3 regions of the Streptomyces sp. NPDC051677 genome follow, and region 2 is predicted to be linked to each of the others. Evidence: riboswitches for the same ligand, from Rfam matches in the RefSeq annotation. Region 2 holds a riboswitch; each other region holds the start of a gene.

Region 1 (6,567 bases), on a different contig from region 2:
CTTTCGGGCCGCTCATGCGTCATTCGCGCTGCTCAGCAGAGTGTCCCCGGCGGGCCGCACGCCCAGGGTTTCACCCACCGCCCGCCCGGCGAGAACAGCTATACGAAACCTGTGCAGTGGTACGGCAGTTGGGGGGCTGAGTACCGTGGCCGAGGATCGATCCGACGCGAGAACGCGCGACAAGGGCTGGTTCGGGCGGGGCAACCAGGCGGCGTGGATCGGCGCCGCGGGAGTGCTGCTCGCGGCTCTGGTGGGCGTCGCGGTGCCGCTTCTGCGCTCTTCCGGGGACGACACCGGCGCCGCAGGCGGAGGCGCCGCACCCACCGCACCGGCGACGGCCCCGGTCGTGCAGGCCCCCGCGACCAAGCCGCCGTCGCCCTCGCCGTCCCCTTCGCCGTCGCCTGCGGAGACCTCGCCGCCCGCCGAGCCCTCGGCGGCGGGCAGTGAACGCTGGCACGGCACGGTCGCGTTCGGCGACCCGAGCAAGGAACTGGACGAGGGACAGCCCACGACCAGTTACTACCAGGCGGGCGACCTGGAGGTCGGCGGCTGGCGCGACCACTACGACCTCACGGCTCTCGGCGACGCGGTGCTCTCGCTGTGGTCGGGAGACGGCGCCGCCCTGCCCGGCTACCAGGACTGCGCGAGCACCGTCGACGCGGAGGGAGTCGCCTCCTATCCGCTCGCCAAGGGCATGGTGGTGTGCGTGCGCACCAGCGAGGGGAACGTCGCCCGCCTCACGCTGACCTCGCTCCCCGCGAAGGGCTCCCGCGCCACGTTCGACGCGGTGATCTGGAACGCGGGCTGACCGCCCCCGCCGCCCTCACGCCTGCTCGGCGTCCTCCGCCACCTTGAACGCGATGCCGTCGAGGATGTCGTGCTCGCTCACCACGACCTCCTCGGCGCCGATCCGCTCCATGATCGACAGGAGGACGAGGGCGCCCGCCGCGATCACGTCGACCCGGCCCGGGTGCATGGCGCCGACCGCCGCGCGCTCGGCGTGCGTGGAGCGCAGCAGCCACTCGGTGATCTCGCGGACCTTCTCGCGCGAGACGCGGGAGTGGTGGATGGCCGTCGAGTCGTACTCGGGAAGGTTCTGGGCGATCGCCGAGACCGTCGTCACCGAGCCGGCCAGGCCGACCAGGGTGTGCGCCGCGCGCAGCGGGACCGTCTCCTCGGCGAGGTCGAGGGCCGCCTCGATGTCGGCGCGCATCGCCGCGACCTGCTCAAACGTCGGCGGGTCGGCGACCTCGCCGTCCACGACCAGGTGCCGCTCCGTCATCCGCACACAGCCGACGTCGACCGAGCGGGCGGCCTGTACGTGCTCCTCGCCCACGACGAACTCGGTCGAACCGCCGCCGATGTCCACCACCAGGTAGGGCTTGGCGAGGTCGTCGCGGCCTGCCAGCTCCTTCGTCGCGCCGGTGAAGGAGAACTCGGCCTCCTGGTCGCCGGTGACGACCTCGGGCTCGACGCCCAGGATGTCCAGCACGCCGCGCACGAACTCGTCGCGGTTCTCGGCGTCCCGGGAGGCGGAGGTGGCGACGAAGCGCACCCGCTGCGCGCCCAGCTCCTTGATGGCGGCCGCGTACTCCCGGCAGGCCGCGAAGGTCCGCTCCAGGGCCTCGGGGGCGAGCCGGCCGGTGCGGTCGACGCCCTGGCCGAGGCGGACGATCGTCATCCGGCGGTCCAGCTCGACCAGTTCACCCGTGACCGGGTCGGCGTCGGCGACGAGAAGGCGGATCGAGTTCGTGCCGCAGTCGACGGCGGCGACCCGGGTCACCGGTCGGCCGCCTGCACGTCGTCCTGCTGCACCGGCACCACACAGGCGCCCTTGCGCCACCACTCCGGGAGCATCGCCAGGGCCTCGTCGCCGAGCGGGTTCACGCCAGGGCCGGCCGCCAGGGAGTGCGCCACGAGGACGTGCAGGCACTTCACCCGGTCCGGCATGCCGCCCGCGCTGGGGAAGTTCTTCAGCTCCTCGATCTCGTCCCGGCGCCGGATGTAGTCCTCGTGCGCGGCACGGTAGGAGGCGGCCAGTTCCGGGTCGGCCTGCAGCCGCTCCGTCATCTCCTTCATCACGCCGTTCGCCTCAAGCGTGCCGATCGCCGAGTTGGCCTTCGGGCACGTCAGGTAGTACAGCGTCGGGAAGGGCGTGCCGTCGGGCAGGCGGGGGGCCGTCTCGACGACGTCCGGCTGACCGCACGGGCAGCGGTGCGCGATCGCGCGCAGGCCGCGCGGCGGGCGTCCGAGCTGCTGCTTGAAGGCCTCGACGTCCGCGTCGGTGGGCTCGGTGCGCGGGGTGGTCGGCGGGGGCGTTTCCATGCTTCCGGGATTGTCTCTCTGTCAGTTCAGCGGTGGGAGGCGTCCGACTTGTCAACGCCGTCCCAGACGTTCGTGTACCAGGGGCGGTCGGTCGCCCCGAGGTCGGCGCGGGACTGCTTGGCCGCGTCCGGGTCGATCACGACGTAGCCGGTCTCCCCCGGCAGCACATAGTGCAGCCGCTGCCGGATCTGCTGCTCGGCGTAGGAGTCGTCCTGCCAGCGCGCCTTGAGGTCGCGCAGCTGCTCGACGCGTTCGCTGGCCTGCTGCTTCTCCCGCTCCAGGTCGGCGATCTCGGCGCGCTGGGAGACGTACTGGCGCATGGGGTAGGCCAGGGCGACGATCAGCGTGCACAGGACGAGGGCGAGCAGCGCGGCGCGGCCGGTGAGGCGGGAGCGGCGGGCCTGGCGTTTGGTCTGGGAGCGGTAGACCCGGGCCGCGGTCTGCTCCCCGAGCAGCTTGATCCTCGTCGCGGTGGAGAACCGGTCCCGGTCCTTCACGGCCATGTTCCCCCGCCTCCCGTCTCCCACGTGCGTACGTCCCCGCACACGGTACGGGACCGAGTACGGGGACGTACGTACGACTGGCTAAGGCTTAACCCCGTAAGGGTCAGCCCTTGCTGTGCCTACTGGTTCGCAGAGCGAAACCGGGGGAAGGCCGAGCGGCCCGCGTACACCGCGGCGTCGTCGAGGATCTCCTCGATGCGCAGCAGCTGGTTGTACTTGGCGACGCGCTCGGAGCGGGCCGGGGCGCCGGTCTTGATCTGGCCGCAGTTGGTGGCGACGGCGAGGTCGGCGATGGTGACGTCCTCGGTCTCGCCGGAGCGGTGCGACATCATGCACTTGAAGCCGCTGCGCTGGGCCAGCTCGACCGCGTCCAGCGTCTCGGTGAGCGAGCCGATCTGGTTCACCTTGACGAGCAGGGCGTTGGCGGTGCCCTCCTCGATGCCGCGGGCGAGACGCTCGGGGTTGGTGACGAACAGGTCGTCGCCGACGAGCTGGACCTTGTCGCCGAGCTTGTCGGTGATGACCTTCCAGCCGGCCCAGTCGTCCTCGAACAGCGGGTCCTCGATGGAGACGAGCGGGTAGGCCGCCACGAGCTCCTCGTAGTACTCCGTCATCTCGGCGGCGGAGCGCTCCTTGCCCTCGAACTGGTACTTGCCGTCCTTGTAGAACTCGGACGCGGCGACGTCGAGCGCGAGCGCGATCTGCTCGCCCGGCGCGTAACCGGCTTCCTTGACGGCCTCGAGGATGAGGTCGAGGGCCTCGCGGTTGGAGCCGAGGTTCGGGGCGAAGCCGCCCTCGTCGCCGAGGCCGGTGGACAGGCCCTTGGCCTTCAGCACCTTCTTGAGGGTGTGGTAGACCTCGGTGCCCCAGCGCAGGGCCTCGGAGAAGGACTCCGCGCCGATCGGGGCGATCATGAACTCCTGGATGTCCACGTTGGAGTCGGCGTGCGAGCCGCCGTTCAGGATGTTCATCATCGGAACGGGCAGCAGGTGCGCGTTCGGGCCGCCCAGGTAGCGGAAGAGCGGGAGGTCGCTGGCCTCGGAGGCGGCGTGGGCGACGGCGAGGGAGACGCCGAGGATGGCGTTGGCGCCGAGCGAGCCCTTGTTGTCGGTGGCGTCCAGGTCGAACATGGCCTGGTCGATCAGGCGCTGCTCGGTGGCGTCGTAGCCGACGAGCTCCGGACCGATCTGCTCGATGACGGCGAGGACGGCCTTCTCGACACCCTTGCCGTGGTAGCGGTTCGGGTCACCGTCGCGCAGCTCGATGGCCTCGAAGGCGCCGGTGGAGGCGCCGGACGGGACGGCGGCACGACCCGTGCTGCCGTCGTCGAGGCCGACCTCGACCTCGACGGTGGGGTTCCCTCGCGAGTCGAGGATTTCCCGGGCTACGACGACGTCGATGGACGGCACGAGCATCTCCTTCTTGGGATGTGACGCTGAGAGTGCGGGGCCCGTGGGCCTTGCGACTAGAGCCTAACCGCCCGAGGGGCGTCGGCAGCCGACCGACCGCCCTGTGGACGAACTGACGGTACACATTGTTCCCGCTCGGAACAAAGAGCGGGTGACAAACAGGCAAAGAGAGCGCGCAAGAAGAGCGAGCGGGGAGAGCGAGGGGGCGAGCGAGCGGGGAGAGTGGGCATAGAGAAACCCCGCCCCGGTGCGTACGGGGGAACACGCACCGGAGCGGGGAGCCCGTGGGGACGGGGGTGACCCTCACGAGGTCTTCAGTGTGCCGACCTCGGGTGTGAGGGCGCTGTGGCTTCTCTGAGCCTGCCCTGGGGAGCCGGGGCTCACTTCAGGTGCAGCTGCTGACCCGGGTAGATGAGGTCGGCGTCCTCGACGATGTCCTTGTTCAGCTGGAACAGCTTCTGCCAGCCGCCCTTGACCTTGTGCTTCTCGGCGATGGAGCTGAGGGTGTCGCCCTTGACGACCTTGTACTCGCCGTCGCCCTTCTTGACCTTCTTGCCGGTCGGCGTGGTGACCGTCTTGGAGGCGGCCGGGCGGTCGGTGGAGCGGGAGGTGCTCTGCTTCTCGGTCGAGCGGGTGCTGGCGCTGCTGTCCGAGCTGCTGGAGCTGCTGGAGCTGCTCGACGAGCCGGAGGAGCTGCTGCCGTTGTAGGCGGCGCCGGACAGGCCCGTGCCGCAGACCGGCCAGGCGCCCTTGCCCTGGGAGGCGAGGACCTTCTCGGCGACGGCTATCTGCTGCGACTTGGAGGCCTGGTTGGCCTGCGCGGCGTACTGCGTGCCGCCGTACGCGGCCCAGGTGGAGGCGGAGAACTGCAGGCCGCCGTAGTAGCCGTTACCGGTGTTGATGGACCAGTTGCCGCCGGACTCGCACTGGGCGACCGCGTCCCACTCGGAGGCGGTGGCGGCGGAGGCGTTGCCGGCCGCCATCAGCGGGGCGGCGATGGCGACACCGGTGACGCCGGCCAGCGCGGCGACGCGGGTGGCCTTGGACGGACGGCGGTGCTTGCCCTTACCGGAAAACAGCATGGTGGATCCCCTCACCGACGCCTGCGAGGTGAGCTGTCGGGTTCGGGCCGGTTGAGTTGCCCGGCCGCGCTCTCGCTTTCGCGATGCGCGACTTCACCCCAAGCCGCTCCGGTCAACTGCCCGGTGCGGCGCTTACCTTGGGTCCCCCGCTCCTGCCTACGGCGCTTGACGCGACGACTGTTCCCGGGCTGCCACTGGCAGGATTCGGCGTTGCGACGGCCGGGGCTCGGGTTGCCGAGCGGGACGACCGTAGACACGCGATCCGCGGAATTTCAAAGACGATCAGGGCTTCTGAGACTCATCCCACACTTTCACCAAACCGGACATTCGGCGCGAAATGTGACGTGAACTCCCGCTGTTTTTCTTGGGTTTTGCGCCCTATTCAACCCCTGTGTCAAGGGTCTGACCGGGGGCGATGTCGCTCGGGTCGGCGCCGATGAGGTCCTTGTTCTCGGCGTAGAGGGCGCGCCATCCGCCGTCGAGGCCAAGGGAGTCGGCGATGGAGGCGAGCGAGTCGCCCTCCTGGACGACGTAGGTGGCCGCGGCATGCCGGCCGGCGGAGGCGGTCGTGGCGCCGCCGACGGCGTCGTCGGCGCTCTTGGTCGTGTTCTCGTCTGCGGTGGCGCCGCGATGCCGGCCCGAGCCGAGGGAGCCGGTGTCGACGAGGCTCCAAGAGCCCGCATCCTGGACCGACTTGTCCGGGTCGTCCGCTTTCGGGGTTCCTGTGGGCGAGCCGCCGGTCGCCTGCGCGTCGCCCTGGCCGCCGGAGCCTTCGGACTTGCCTGCGTCCGCGGAAGGGGAAGGCGAGGAGGGCGAAGGGGACGAAGGTGACGCAGAGGGCGAACTCGATGAATCACCGGACGAGTCGGACGACCCGGAGGATTTGCCCGAACCGTCGCCGCTGCCCGAAGAGTTCGAGGAGCCCGAGGAGCCCGAGGAGCCGGACGACCCGGAGGATCCCGACAACCCCCTGGACAGGTCGGACAATCCGGAGGAAGCAGATGAGTCGGACGAGTCGTCCGCCAGGCCGGTGTCCACGCTCTGCGCGCCGTTCGCCTGGGTGAGCCCGGAGGTCAGCCCGCAGGTGCCCCAGGCGCCGATGTTCTCGGCCGCGAGCAGTTTCTGCGCCACGGCGATCTGCTGGTTGCGGCTGGCCAGGTCGGGGCGCGTCGCGTAGTCGAGCCCGCCGTACGTCTCCCACTGCTTCTGGGTGAGGCTCAGGCCGCCGTACTCGCCTTCGCCCTTGTC
Region 2 (6,567 bases):
GGAGCCGGGAGAGGGCGCGGGCGAGGGACGAGCCGAGGAGCCGGGCATGCGCCCGATGCTAAGGAGCACGCCACACCCCACGAGCGGGGCACGCGCGCGGGCGGCCAGAATTACGCGCGGGTGCAGGCGCGGAGCAGGGGCGCGCGGGGAGGCCGTGAGCGCGGGGTGTCCGGGGGCGCGGGGTGTCCGGGGGCCCGTGCAGGCGCGGGTCGTGCCACGCCGCCGCTCAGCGTGGCCGGCCCTCGCCCCCGCCGGCGGCGAAGCCCACTGCCCGACTCCGCCTTCGCCTCCGCCTTCGCGAACGAACCCCACGCGCGCGTGCGCCCGCCGCGACGCTCACGCGCGCGTGTCCGCCACGCAGGCCACGCGCGCGTGCCCCACCGGAAGCGGCTCGCCTACGCGCGCACGTCTGTGCTCAAGCCGGGCGTACCACGCTGTGGATGATCGACTCGCCGGCGTAGTAGATCGACTCCTCGCGGACGTAGGCGCCCGGCTTCGGGGCGTGGATCATCATGCCGTTGCCTATGTAGACGCCGACGTGGCTGACGTCGTCGTAGAAGAAGACCAGGTCGCCGGGCTGGGCATCGGCGAGGGAGACCGTGGTGCCGGCGTTCACCTGGTCGTAGGTGGTGCGCGGGAGGGTGACGCCGGCGGCCTTCCAGGCGGCCTGGGTGAGGCCGGAGCAGTCGTAGGAGTCGGGGCCCGTGGCGCCCCAGACGTACGGCTTGCCGATCTGCGCGCGGGCGAAGGCGAGCGCCTTCTCGGCCTTGGTGGCGTACGAGGAGTCCGCAGGGGAGGTGGACCCGGTCCCGGTCCCGGTCTCCGTGCTCGACGAGCCCGCGCCGCTCTCCTGCTGCGCCGCGGCCTGGTCCGCGGCCTGCTGTCGGGCGAGTTCCGCCGCCTGCCGGGCGGCCTCCTCCCGCTTCTGCGTCTCGATCGCCGCGAGGCGGGCCTTCTCCTGGGCCGTCAGCTGGGACAGCAGCTCGCGCGCGTCGCCGAGCTTCTTCTGGACGGTGGCCTTGGCGGTCTTCAGGTCGCTCTGCGTGTCGGTGAGCGATGCGAGGCTCTCCGTGGCCTCCCGGCGCTTCTGCATCGTCGCCGACTGCTCGGTGACGAAGTCGTCGACCGCACCCTTCTGGCGGTCGGTCAGCCGGCTCATCAGCTGGTTCTGGTCGAAGTAGTCCTGCGGGGTGTCCGCGAGCAGGAAGGTCGCCGTGTCGGGGGCGGAGGCGCCGGTGCGGTACTGGGCCGCGGCATAGGAACCCAGCTCCTCCCGCGCCTCGTTGAGCTTCTGGGTGCGCTGCGCGACGTCGTCCAGGAGGTTGTCGACCCGCTTGCGCTGCTTGGTCGTCTTCTCCTTGGCGGCGTTGTAGTTCTCGGTGGCCGACTCCGCCTGGCGATAGAGGTCGTCGACCTTCTTCTCGACCTCCTCCAGGCTGGGCTTGCCGTCGTCCGACGGGGTCGCGTTCGCCGTCTGGGAGAGCAGGGCCACGGACGTGAGCGCGGCGGTGGCGAGAGCGGGCGTGCGGATGCCTGCCACGCGCGGGCCCGCGGAGCGCGGCTTGCGGTGCTGCGACGCCAAGGGAGGCGACTCCTTCCAGTGCTCCGCCTACCGGGTTAGCTGTCGGGTTCGGGCGGGTAGATCATCGGAAGGGTTGCCCTACGGCCGCCTCCCCGAGAGGGAGTTGGGCCGATTCACCCCAGGGTTTCGGTGGGTCCCCGGCTCCGGCTGGCGCGAGCGGGCGCGTCGGATTCGGCGGAGGCCGCGCGGCCCGGCGGGGTTCGCCGGTGCGGGTCGTACGGCCTGTCCGGCACGGTAGCCAACTCGTGTGGCCCGTGTGAAGGTTGATGGGTGATATGCCCGATACGTCTTCGTGACCTCGGGCTGTGGTCTCGTGCTTCGACCATGTCCGTCGCGGATCGTGACGGCGGTCTGCCGGAGGGTGAGTGGGGGATGTTTCCGGGAGGGCGGCCGGTTGTCAGTGGCGCCCCCTAGACTCGGAGAGCGATGAGCAGCCTCTTTGACGACAGCTTCCTGGCGGACCTCCAGGGCCCCCGCGCCCACGAGGACGAACCCCCGCCGCCGCCCGAGGACGATCACGGACCGGAGTCGGTTCCGGACGATCTGTTCGGCGGGAAGTTCGACGTGCCCCCGGACCGGGACGCCTACTACCGCGACGGCGCCCCGCGCCCGGCGCTGGACGCGGCGGCGCTCCTGGAGGGGCTGAACGAAAACCAGCGCGCGGCGGTCGTCCACGCCGGCACCCCGCTGCTCATCGTGGCCGGCGCCGGCTCCGGCAAGACGCGCGTGCTCACCCACCGCATCGCCCACCTGCTGGCCGAGCGCAACGTCCACCCGGGGCAGATCCTCGCGATCACCTTCACCAACAAGGCCGCGGGCGAGATGAAGGAGCGCGTCGAGCAGCTCGTCGGCCCGCGCGCGAACGCGATGTGGGTGATGACGTTCCACAGCGCGTGCGTGCGCATCCTGCGCCGGGAGAGCAAGAAGCTCGGCTTCACGTCGTCGTTCTCGATCTACGACGCCGCCGACTCCAAGCGCCTGATGGCCCTGGTCTGCCGTGACCTGGACCTCGACCCCAAGCGCTACCCGCCCAAGTCCTTCAGCGCCAAGATCAGCAACCTCAAGAACGAGCTGATCGACGAGGAGGACTTCGCCGCCCAGGCCGCCGACGGCTTCGAGAAGACCCTCGCCCAGGCCTACGCCATGTACCAGTCGCGGCTGCGCGAGGCGAACGCCCTCGACTTCGACGACCTGATCATGACGACGGTCAACCTGCTGCGCGCCTTCCCGGACGTCGCCGAGCACTACCGCCGCCGCTTCCGCCACGTCCTCGTCGACGAGTACCAGGACACCAACCACGCCCAGTACGCCCTGGTCAGGGAGCTGGTCGGCACCTCCGAGCACCCCGTCGACGTGCCGGTGAACGAGTACGACGTGCCGCCCGCCGAGCTCTGCGTCGTCGGTGACGCCGACCAGTCGATCTACGCCTTCCGGGGCGCGACGATCCGCAACATCCTCCAGTTCGAGGAGGACTACGCGGACGCGACGACGATCCTGCTGGAGCAGAACTACCGCTCCACGCAGACGATCCTGTCCGCCGCCAACGCGGTCATCGAGCGCAACGAGTCCCGCCGCCCCAAGAACCTGTGGACCAACGCGGGCGCCGGCGCGCGCATCACCGGCTATGTCGCCGACACCGAGCACGACGAGGCGCAGTTCGTCGCCGACGAGATAGACCGACTGACGGACGCGGGCGACGCGAAGGCCGGTGACGTCGCCGTCTTCTACCGCACCAACGCCCAGTCCCGTGTCTTCGAAGAGATCTTCATCCGGGTCGGCCTGCCCTACAAGGTCGTCGGCGGCGTCCGCTTCTACGAGCGCAAGGAGGTCCGGGACGTCCTGGCCTACCTGCGTGTGCTGGCCAACCCGGAGGACTCGGTGCCGCTGCGCCGGATCCTCAACGTGCCCAAGCGCGGCATCGGCGAGCGCGCCGAGGCGATGATCGACGCCCTGTCCCAGCGCGAGAAGATCAGCTTCCCGCAGGCGCTGCAGCGCGTCGACGAGGCCTACGGCATGGCCTCGCGGTCGACGAACGCCGTGAAGCGGTTCAACGCGCTGATGGACGAGCTCCGTACGATCGTCGAGTCGGGCGCGGGGCCCGCGACGGTCCTGGAGGCGGTGCTCGAACGCACCGGCTACCTCGCCGAGTTGCAGGCCTCCACCGACCCGCAGGACGAGACCCGTATCGAGAACCTCCAGGAACTCGCCGCGGTGGCCCTGGAGTTCGAGCAGGAATCCGGTGCGGGGGAGGGCGAGGGCGCGACGCCGCCCGGGCTCTCCGACTTCCTGGAGCGGGTCGCCCTGGTCGCCGACTCCGACCAGATCCCCGACGAGCAGGAGGACGGCTCGGGCGTCATCACCCTGATGACCCTGCACACCGCCAAGGGCCTCGAGTTCCCGGTCGTCTTCCTCACCGGCATGGAGGACGGCGTCTTCCCGCACATGCGCGCCCTCGGCCAGACCAAGGAGCTGGAGGAGGAGCGCCGGCTCGCGTACGTGGGCATCACGCGCGCGCGTGAACGGCTGTATCTCACCCGGTCGTCGCTGCGCAGCGCCTGGGGGCAGCCGTCGTACAACCCGCCGTCCCGGTTCCTGGAGGAGATCCCGGCGACGCACGTGGACTGGAAGCGGACGGGGGCGACCGCGCCCGTGTCCTCCGGCCCGGTGTCCGGGGTGGCCGCCTCGCTGTCCTCGTCCCGCTCGCGTTCCTCGGCCGCGGGCGCGTCCGGCTTCGCGACCCGCCGGACGGCGGAGAAGCCGGTGGTCGCGCTGACCGTCGGCGACCGCGTCACCCACGACCAGTTCGGACTCGGCACGGTCGTCGGCGTGAAGGGCACGGGCGCGAATGCGGAGGCCACGGTCGACTTCGGCGACACCAAGCCGAAGCGGCTGCTGCTGCGGTACGCGCCGGTGGAGAAGCTCTAGACGCGAGAAGGCCCGACGTCGGCGGCCCGCAGGCGAGTTGCCTGGTCGCGGTCGCTTACGTCGGGTTGAGTCCGTGGCTGCGCAGCCACGGCAGCGGGTCGATGGCCGAGCCGCCCGCGGGCCGGACCTCGAAGTGCAGGTGTGGTCCGGTGGAGTTGCCGGAGTTGCCGGAGTAGGCGATCGGGTCGCCGGCCTGCACGGTCGTACCGGAGGAGACGCGGTAGCTGGAGAGGTGGCAGTACCAGGTCTCCGTGCCGTCCTTCGCCGTGAGGATCAGCATGTTGCCGTAGGCGCTGTTCCACTGCGTCCGCACGGTGCCGTCGGTCGCCGCCATCACCGTCGTGCCGTACGAGACGGGGAAGTCGATGCCGGTGTGCTGGGACATCCAGTTGATGCCGGCCTGGCCGAAGTAGGCGCTGAGGCCGTGCTGGGCGACCGGAAGGGCGTACTTGGGGCGCAGCCGCTCCTTGCGGGCCGCCTCCGCCGCCGCCTTCTTCTTCTCGGCCTCCTGCTGCTCCTTGAGGTCGATGCGTTCCTGCGTCCGGCTGGCCCGGTCGGCGAAGTCGTCGGCCCCGGCGCTGAGGGTCGCGAGCTGGGCGTCCAGCTTGTTGTTGGCGGCGGACGGCTTCACCGGCTGAGCGTCCGGCGCGGACGCCGTGGTGTCCTTGCCCTCGCCGCCGGTCAGCGTGCCGACCGAGGCCGCGGCGATCCCGGCGACGCCCATCACGCAGGCCGAGGGCACGGCCACGGTCAGCAGGGCGGAGCGCTTCGCGGGCATACGGCGCCGGGAGCGGTTCGCGTTGCGGGCGGCCGCCCGTCCGAGCGGGGCGGGGGCGGCCTCCTCCTGGTCGTCGAGGAGCAGAAGCGGGTCGCTGGCGGGCGACTCGCCCTCGGCCGGGGCGGGTTCGTCGGACCCGAGGTGCTGGAAGGTGGCGGTGGCCTGCTGGTCGAACGGGACCTCGGCCTGCTGCTCGTACTCGTCGGCGGCCTCGGCGGAGGTGTTCTCGCTGCCGTCTGCGTTCCACTGCGTGGCGTCGTACGCGCCGGTGTCGAAGGCCTGCGTGCCCCATTCCCACTGCTGGGTCTGGTCGGCCGGGCTTGCGGACTGGTCGGGCTGCAGCCATGCCGCGGCGTCCCACTGCCCGCTGGCATCGGGTGCCGTCGCCTGCTGGGGGACGGCGGCCAGGTGGTGGTGCTGGTCGGTGGACCAGGTGGTCGCGTCGTACACGCCCGAGTCGTAGGCGGCGTGGTGCTGGGCCGCGTACCCGTCGTAGTGCAGGGCCTGGTGGCTGCCGGTGCTCCAGTGGGTGCTGTCGTACGCGCCGGTCCCGCTGTCGCCCGGGAACTCGCAGAAGAGGGGGTCGGCCGCCGGGAAGTGCCCGGTCGGGTGGGCGCCGGCGTCGAAAACACCGGTCTCCTGGCCGTGGTACGGGGTGAAGCCGTCGTACGGGGCTTCCTGGGTGCCGTACGACGCGTAGTGCGCCGAAGCGGCGTCGGAAGCCGGGGCCGGGGGGGTCATCATCCCCGACGGGTGACGGTCGTTCACCAACTTCTCTTTCGCCGACAACAGGGGCTGCCAGAGCAGTGCGGCGACTGTACCCGTCGGTACGCGGGCACGACAATCTTCTGCAGGTTTCGTGCTCGCAGGAAAGGGGCATTCGGCCGTGTTTCGGGGGACGGCGGGCGCGGGTTTGGCCCTACGTTCGAATAGCGTTCGATGACGGAGGGGTGTCGGACGCTCGTGGCACGGCTGTCGGGGCGCGATCAGGCCACGGTGAGGCCGCCGGTGCGAGCGCCGGCGGATGCTCCCGGGTGCGCCGCGTCGGGGCTCGCGTCGAGGGCCTGGCGGATGCCCGTCGCGACGGCCGGATGCACGGGCAGGGCGAGGTGGCCGATGCCGGTCACCCGCACGTTCTGCGCCAGCAGGTCGGGGTGGTCGACGCAGGCGCTCTCCAGCGGGTCCATCAGGTGGTCGAGATCGCTCCAGAAGCTGACGAAGTGCGTACGGCAACCCGGCGCGGGCCGGGCGAGCTCCTCGATCACCTCCGACCCGGGGCGCA
Region 3 (6,567 bases), on a different contig from region 2:
TCAGGACCGCGACACTCCCGCGCTTGTCCCAGCTGCAGTCCTCGCGCCGCAGCAGCCCGTCCTTCTCCAGGCGGGTCACCGCATACGTCAGCCTGCTGCGGGTGATCTTCAGCTGCTCCGCGAGCTCGGTCATCCGCAGGCGCCGCTCCGGTGTCTCGGAGAGGTTGGCGAGGATGGAGTAGTACAGGTGAGGCATGCCGGCCTCCTGCTGGAGCTGCCGGTCGATCGCGTCCTCGACGAGGAGGTAACCGGCGACGTATGCGCGCCAGGCGCGTTGCTCCTCGGGGGTGAGCCAGCGAGTCGTCATGCGACCAGTGTAGGTTTGTTTCAAAGTTGAACCAAGGGCCCACGTCAACCCACGTCAACAACCCACCTCCGCCCACGCCACCGGGGAGCGCGTCGATGCCGTACCCGTACGTCCTGCTGTCCGCCGCCGTCTCCCTCGACGGCTACCTGGACGACACTGCCCCCGAGCGCCTGCTCCTCTCCAGCCCCGCCGACTTCGACCGCGTCGACGAGGTACGGGCCTCCGTCGACGCCATCCTCATCGGCGCCGGCACCATCCGCGCGGACAACCCCCGGCTCCTCGTGAACTCCCCGGAGCGGCGCGCCGCCCGCGTCGCCGAGGGGCGGCCGCCGTACCCCCTCAAGGTCACGGTCAGCGGCTCCGGCGAGCTCGATCCCGCGGCGAACTTCTGGCACACGGGCGGCGAGAAGGTCGTCTGCACGACGGACAAGGGCGCCGAGCGGGCCCGCGCACTCGGCATCGCCGCGGACGTCGTCCCGCTCGGCCCCGAACTGGACTGGCGCCGCCTCCTCGAACATATGCACGATGTGCGTGGCGTGCGGCGTCTCATGGTCGAGGGCGGCGGCACCGTCCACACCCAGCTGCTCCAGCAGGGCCTCGCCGACGAACTCCAGCTCGTCGTCGCCCCGCTCTTCGTGGGCGACCCGGACGCGCCCCGCCTCTTCGGGCCGGGCGGCTACCAGGGCGGACGGCTGCGCCTGGTCGAGACGCGGCGCATCGAGGACGTCGTGCTGAACCGCTACCAGCCCACCGCCCCCGGCGCCGGACCGCTCGCCGCCGCGGCCGACCGCCACTGGCTGGCCCTCGCCTGCGAGCTCGCGGCCCAGTGCCCGCCGTCGCGGACCGCATTCAGCGTCGGCGCGGTGATCGTGGCCGCCGACGGCACGGAACTGGCCCGCGGTCACTCCCGCGAGGCCGGCGACCCGGTCGTGCACGCCGAGGAGGCGGCCCTCGCGAAGCTCGACCCCGCCGACCCCCGGCTGCCCACGGCCACCGTGTACAGCAGCCTCGAACCCTGCGCCCGCCGCTCCTCCCGTCCCTCCCCCTGCGCCCGCCTCATCCTCGACGCGGGCGTGCGCCGGGTGGTCACCGCCTGGCGCGAGCCCGACACCTTCGTGACGGAGGCGGACGGAACCGGGCTCCTGACGGCCGCGGGCGTCGACGTCCTCGTCCTTGCGGAGTTCGAGGCGCGGGCGAAGGCCCCGAACCGGCACCTGGAATGAGGCGGTGAGGGCGGGGCGTCAGGGGCGGCGGTAAACCGTGGTGTTTCGCGCCCCGGAAGTAGCGTAGACTGGAGTCACAACGACGCGGGGTGGAGCAGCTCGGTAGCTCGCTGGGCTCATAACCCAGAGGTCGCAGGTTCAAATCCTGTCCCCGCTACTGAAGGCCGAGGGCCGGAATCCGAAAGGGTTCCGGCCCTCGGTGCGTATCCGGGACTCCTCGGCGCCCATCCCGGGCATGTGGCTGGTTGGTTACTGTGCGTGCGCTGTGTTTCTGGACGTCCCTTCCGTCAACTCGCCCGTTTTTCACCGGTCATGGGTCGAAAGTCCCAGGCCGAAAATGTTGTTGATCAAGCAGAAGAGCTTGGAAACCGGCCCCCAGGTCTATTAACGTTCGATAACGCAGCGCGGTCGTCCCAGCCGTCACAAGAGTCGGCTCCGTGCGCACTGCCGAATCCCGCAAGGGAACCGGGGAACCACCACCTTGGGGTGAATCGCACGGAAGCCACCGTGAACTCGCGGAGTCCACGGCCGGTATACGCGCGTAGGAGACCTTCCCGCTCCGAACCCGTCAGCTAACCCGGTAGGCGACGGAAGGAAAGGAGTACGCCCGCGTGGCGTCCAACCGGCCTGCCCCAGAAGCCCCGTTCGTGCCCGCCCAGCGGTCCACCGAGACCTTCGGCTACGGCGACTACCGCACCGACGAGGGCCCCTGGGAGGAGTGGAACCCCACCGCGGAGTCCATTCGCCCGGTACGCGGCAAGCACCGTGTCGCCAAGCAGCGCGGCGGCGGGTTCGCCCGCAGCTCCACCGTCCTCGGCGTCGGCGTCATAGCCGCCGTCAGCGCGGGAGGCATGGCCAGCGCCAACACCGGCAAGGCCCCCGTCTCCATCTCCCTGCCGGACCTGCCGAACGTCGGCTCGCTCATCTCCGACGACGAGCCCGCCCAGGACGCCGCGCCGGCCCTGTCGAGCTTCGGCTCCGAGACGACCGCCGACGACAGCAGCCAGAGCGCCTCCGACGCCGGTGAGGCCCTGCGCAGCCGGATCATGGCGCAGGCCGAGTCGCAGCAGACCCAGATCGAGACCAAGGCCCAGGCCGCCGCCGAGGCCGCCGCAGCCAAGGCCGCGAGCGACGCCGTCGCCAAGGCCGAGCAGGACGCGAAGGCCAAGGCAGCCGCCGTCAAGGCGAAGGCCGCCGCGGAGGCCGCGGAGAAGGCCGAGGCCGCGCGCCTGGCCGAGCTCGCCAAGCAGTACACGCTGCCGACCTCCTCGTACACGATCACCTCGACCTTCGGTCAGGCCGGCTCCATGTGGTCCTCCGGCTACCACACGGGCCTGGACTTCGCCGCTCCCACCGGCACGCTCATCAAGGCCGTCCACAGCGGCACCATCACGGAGGCGGGCTGGGCCGGTTCCTACGGCTACCGCACCATCCTGACGCTGGACGACGGCACCGAGCTCTGGTTCTGCCACCAGTCCTCCATCAGCGTCAGTGTCGGCCAGAAGGTCGGCACCGGTGACGTGATCGGCCGCGTCGGCGCGACGGGCAACGTGACCGGGCCCCACCTCCACCTCGAGGTCCACCCCAACGGCAACTCCGACGGCGTCGACCCGATGGCCTGGCTGCGCGACAAGGGCCTCAACCCCTGAGCAGTCCCTCCGGGGAGCACCTGTCATACCCGTAGGACCGGAACACCCCTCAGGGCGGCCACTCAGGGCGGCCCCCTCAGGGGTGTTCACACGTTCTTTGCGTTGCCCATGGAATGGGTGTGCCGCCCGAGCCCGTTGATATGAAGCATGACTTCTCTTCGCAAGCTCGGCTCCTCCGACCTCGAGGTCTTCCCGCTCTCCCTCGGCGGCAACGTCTTCGGCTGGACCGCCGACGAGACGACCTCCTTCGCCGTCCTCGACGCCTACGCGGCCGCCGGCGGCAACTTCCTCGACACCGCCGACGCCTACTCGGCGTGGGTCGAGGGCAACTCCGGCGGTGAGTCCGAGACCATCATCGGCAACTGGGTGAAGAAGCGCGGCAACCGCGACGACATCGTCATCGCCACCAAGGTCAGCCAGCACCCAGACTTCCCCGGCCTGACCGCGGCCAACATCAAGGCCGCCGCCGACGCCTCCCTGCGCCGCCTCGGCACCGACCACATCGACCTCTACTACACGCACTTCGACAAGACCGAGGTGCCCGTCGCGGAGATCGTCGGCGCGCTCGACGAACTGGTGAAGGCCGGCAAGGTCCGCCACATCGCCGCCTCCAACATCTCCCCCGAACGCCTCCAGGAGTCCCTGGAGTTCTCCGACCGCGAGGGCCTGGCCCGCTACGTCGCCCTCCAGCCCCACTACAACCTGGTCTCGCGCGACACCTACGAGGGCGGCCTCCAGGACCTCGCCGCCCGCTTCGGCCTCGCCGCCGTCCCGTACTATGCGCTGGCCTCCGGCTTCCTCACCGGCAAGTACCGGCCCGGTACGACGGTGGAGAGCGCCCGCGCCGCCGGCGCCGCCAAGCACCTCGACACGGAGCGGGGCCAGAAGGTGCTCACCGCCCTGGACGAGATCGCACAGGCCCACGACGCCCAGGTCGCCACGGTCGCGCTGGCGTGGCTCGCGGCGCAGCCCACGGTGGCCGCGCCGATCGCCTCCGCGCGGACGATCGAGCAGCTGCCGGCGCTGCTGGAGGTGGCGGAGCTGCACCTGACGGACGCGGAGGTCACCAGGCTGACCCAGGCCTCGGCCTGAGCCCCTCCTACCCCCCTACTCCCCCGTACTCCTCCTGAGCCCTCTCCTGCCCCCTCTTACTCCTACTGGTCACGACTGGTAGGGGTTGGAGGCCGGATAGGGCTGTGCGGGATAGGGCTGTGCGGGATACGGCTGTCCCGGATGTGGCTGTGCGGGATACGGCTGTCCCGGATGTGGCTGTGCGGGATACCCGTAGCCCGATATGTGTGCTGCGGGATACCCGTAGCCCGGCGCGTGTGCCGCGGGATACCCGTAGCCCGGCCACTGCCCCTGGCCCGGCGCCTGAACCGGCCCCTGGCCGTACCCGTACACCCCGTACACCGGCCAGGGCGGCGCGGTCGCCCGGACCGGCGGGGCCGTTATCCGGGCGGCGTGGTCCAGCGCGGGCCGGGCGATGTCCTTGCGCCGCCACAGCTCGTTCAGCAACTCCCGCTCCCGTACGACGAAGTCGGCGTTCGCCCGCCCCCGCCGACCGCGGTGACGCAGGAACGCCAGGGACGTCGCGTACGCCTCGTACCGCGCCACCTCCCGCGCCGCCGGTTTGCCGAGGTGGCGGCCCGCGTACACCCGGGCCACGCGCCGGGCCCGCATCGAACCGAGCGCGAACGGCTCGGCCGGGGTGAGCCAGCCGGCGGCCGCGTAGGCGGGCAGTTCCTCGCGTACGGTGCGCAGTTCGCGTTGGCGCGTCCACACCACCAGCCAGGTCAGCAGTCCGAACGCGGGCACCATGAACGCCGCGTACACCGCGAAGAACCCGAACTCGCCGAACGTCGAGGAGCCGTTCCACAGGGCGTGCATGCCCATCGCGAGAAGCAGCCCGGACAGCGGGAGCAGCACGCGCCGCAGGTGCTGACGTTCCCCGGAGAGCGCCGCGACGCCGAAGCCGATGCCGGTCAGGACCGTGAACAGGGGGTGCGCGAACGGCGACATGATGACGCGTACGAAGAAGGTCGCGGCGGTGACGGAGGCGATGCCGCTGTCGCCGGTGAGCTGGTCAGTGCCGAAGGCGGTGCCGAGGTAGAGGATGTTCTCGGTGAACGCGAAGCCGGTGGCGGTGACGCCGGCGATGACCACGCCGTCGACGATCCCGGTGAAGTCCCGCCTGCGGAAGAGGAAGACGAGGAGGACGGCGGCGGCCTTGGCGGACTCCTCGACGATCGGCGCTATGACCGTCGCCCCCAGGGTGTCCGCGCTGGACGGGTCGGCGGTCGCGGTGGCTATCCACCGGGTGGCGAAGCTGTTGGCGACGATGGCGATCAGCGCCGCCGCGCACGCACCCCAGGCGAAGGCGAACACCAGGTTGCGCCAGGGCCCGGGCTCGACCCGGTCCAGCCAGCGGAAGGCGGCTATGAGCAGCGGCACGGGCAGCACCGCGAGCCCGAGCCCGACGAGGAACCCCTCGGTGCCGGTCTGCTCCCGCACCAGCGCGACGATGACCAGCCCGGACAGCGCGAGCAGCGTGATGAGCGCCCCGTAACGCACCCACCTGCGCTGCCACCAGTGCGCGTGCCTGAGCACACCGGCCTCGGGAGCGCCGCCGGGGGGATGCGGCGGGTAGGGCGGAAACGGGGGACTGATGGCCACGGCATCGACCCTAACGAGGGAGGGGACTGTGGTGGACGGGGCGGTCGGTCAGTGATCCCTAGGCCGGTCGGCGATCCCCGGGCCGGACGCGATGCTGTACGCGGCGGAAGAGCAGATCGTTCACCACGTGCCCCTTGTCCAGCCCCTGCCCCTCGAAACGGGTCAGCGGCCGGAAGCCGGGCCGGGGCGCGAACCCGCCGTCGGCCCGGGTGTTCTCGAAGTCGGGGTGCGCGGTGAGCACGTCCAGCATCTGCTCCGCGTACGGCTCCCAGTCCGTGGCGCAGTGCACGAGCGCGCCCGGCCTGAGCCGCGTCGCGGCGAGGTCGAGGAACGCGGGCTGGATGAGGCGCCGCTTGTGGTGGCGCTTCTTCGGCCAGGGGTCGGGGAAGTAGACGCGCAGCCCGTCGAGCGAGTCCGTCGGCAGCATCTCGCGCAGCAGGATGATCGCGTCGCCGTTGGCGACCCGGACGTTGGTCAGGCCGTTCTGGTCGGCGAGGTTGAGCAGGTTGCCCTGGCCGGGCGTGTGCACGTCCACCGCGAGGATGTCGGTGTCCGGGTCGGCGGCCGCCATCTGCGCGGTCGCCTCGCCCATGCCGAAGCCGATCTCCAGGACGACCGGACGGTCGCCGCCGAACAACTCGGCGAGGTCGACGGGGTGCCCGTCGATGTCGAGTCCCCACTTGGCCCACAGCCGCTGCAAGGCGTCCGCCTG

Evidence for each region. A riboswitch is a leader RNA that binds a small molecule or an ion and turns the genes downstream of it on or off. The one in region 2 is predicted to bind cyclic di-AMP.
Region 1: another riboswitch for cyclic di-AMP. It lies ahead of ACIBAF_RS17435 (transglycosylase family protein); the one in region 2 lies ahead of ACIBAF_RS19045 (NlpC/P60 family protein).
Region 3: another riboswitch for cyclic di-AMP. It lies ahead of ACIBAF_RS40315 (M23 family metallopeptidase); the one in region 2 lies ahead of ACIBAF_RS19045 (NlpC/P60 family protein).

The regions. Positions count from the first base shown of each region.
Region 1 is NZ_JBITCT010000013.1:54,459-61,025, forward strand. It holds gene ACIBAF_RS17410 (hypothetical protein) at 146-808, shown strand; gene ACIBAF_RS17415 (exopolyphosphatase) at 824-1,783, opposite strand; gene ACIBAF_RS17420 (DUF501 domain-containing protein) at 1,780-2,325, opposite strand; gene ACIBAF_RS17425 (septum formation initiator family protein) at 2,352-2,828, opposite strand; gene eno (phosphopyruvate hydratase) at 2,948-4,243, opposite strand; gene ACIBAF_RS17435 (transglycosylase family protein) at 4,618-5,319, opposite strand; cyclic di-AMP (ydaO/yuaA leader) riboswitch at 5,323-5,493, opposite strand; gene ACIBAF_RS17440 (transglycosylase family protein) at 5,698-6,567, opposite strand, start outside.
Region 2 is NZ_JBITCT010000014.1:178,958-185,524, forward strand. It holds gene ACIBAF_RS19040 (tellurite resistance/C4-dicarboxylate transporter family protein) at 1-48, opposite strand, end outside; gene ACIBAF_RS19045 (NlpC/P60 family protein) at 416-1,582, opposite strand; cyclic di-AMP (ydaO/yuaA leader) riboswitch at 1,590-1,769, opposite strand; gene pcrA (DNA helicase PcrA) at 2,009-4,507, shown strand; gene ACIBAF_RS19055 (M23 family metallopeptidase) at 4,563-6,053, opposite strand; gene ACIBAF_RS19060 (esterase/lipase family protein) at 6,272-6,567, opposite strand, start outside.
Region 3 is NZ_JBITCT010000052.1:6,196-12,762, reverse strand. It holds partial or broken gene ACIBAF_RS40330 (MarR family winged helix-turn-helix transcriptional regulator) at 1-307, opposite strand, end outside; gene ACIBAF_RS40325 (dihydrofolate reductase family protein) at 403-1,530, shown strand; tRNA gene ACIBAF_RS40320 (tRNA-Met) at 1,614-1,687, shown strand; cyclic di-AMP (ydaO/yuaA leader) riboswitch at 1,966-2,134, shown strand; gene ACIBAF_RS40315 (M23 family metallopeptidase) at 2,142-3,179, shown strand; gene ACIBAF_RS40310 (aldo/keto reductase) at 3,327-4,271, shown strand; gene ACIBAF_RS40305 (PrsW family glutamic-type intramembrane protease) at 4,341-5,855, opposite strand; gene trmB (tRNA (guanosine(46)-N7)-methyltransferase TrmB) at 5,914-6,567, opposite strand, start outside.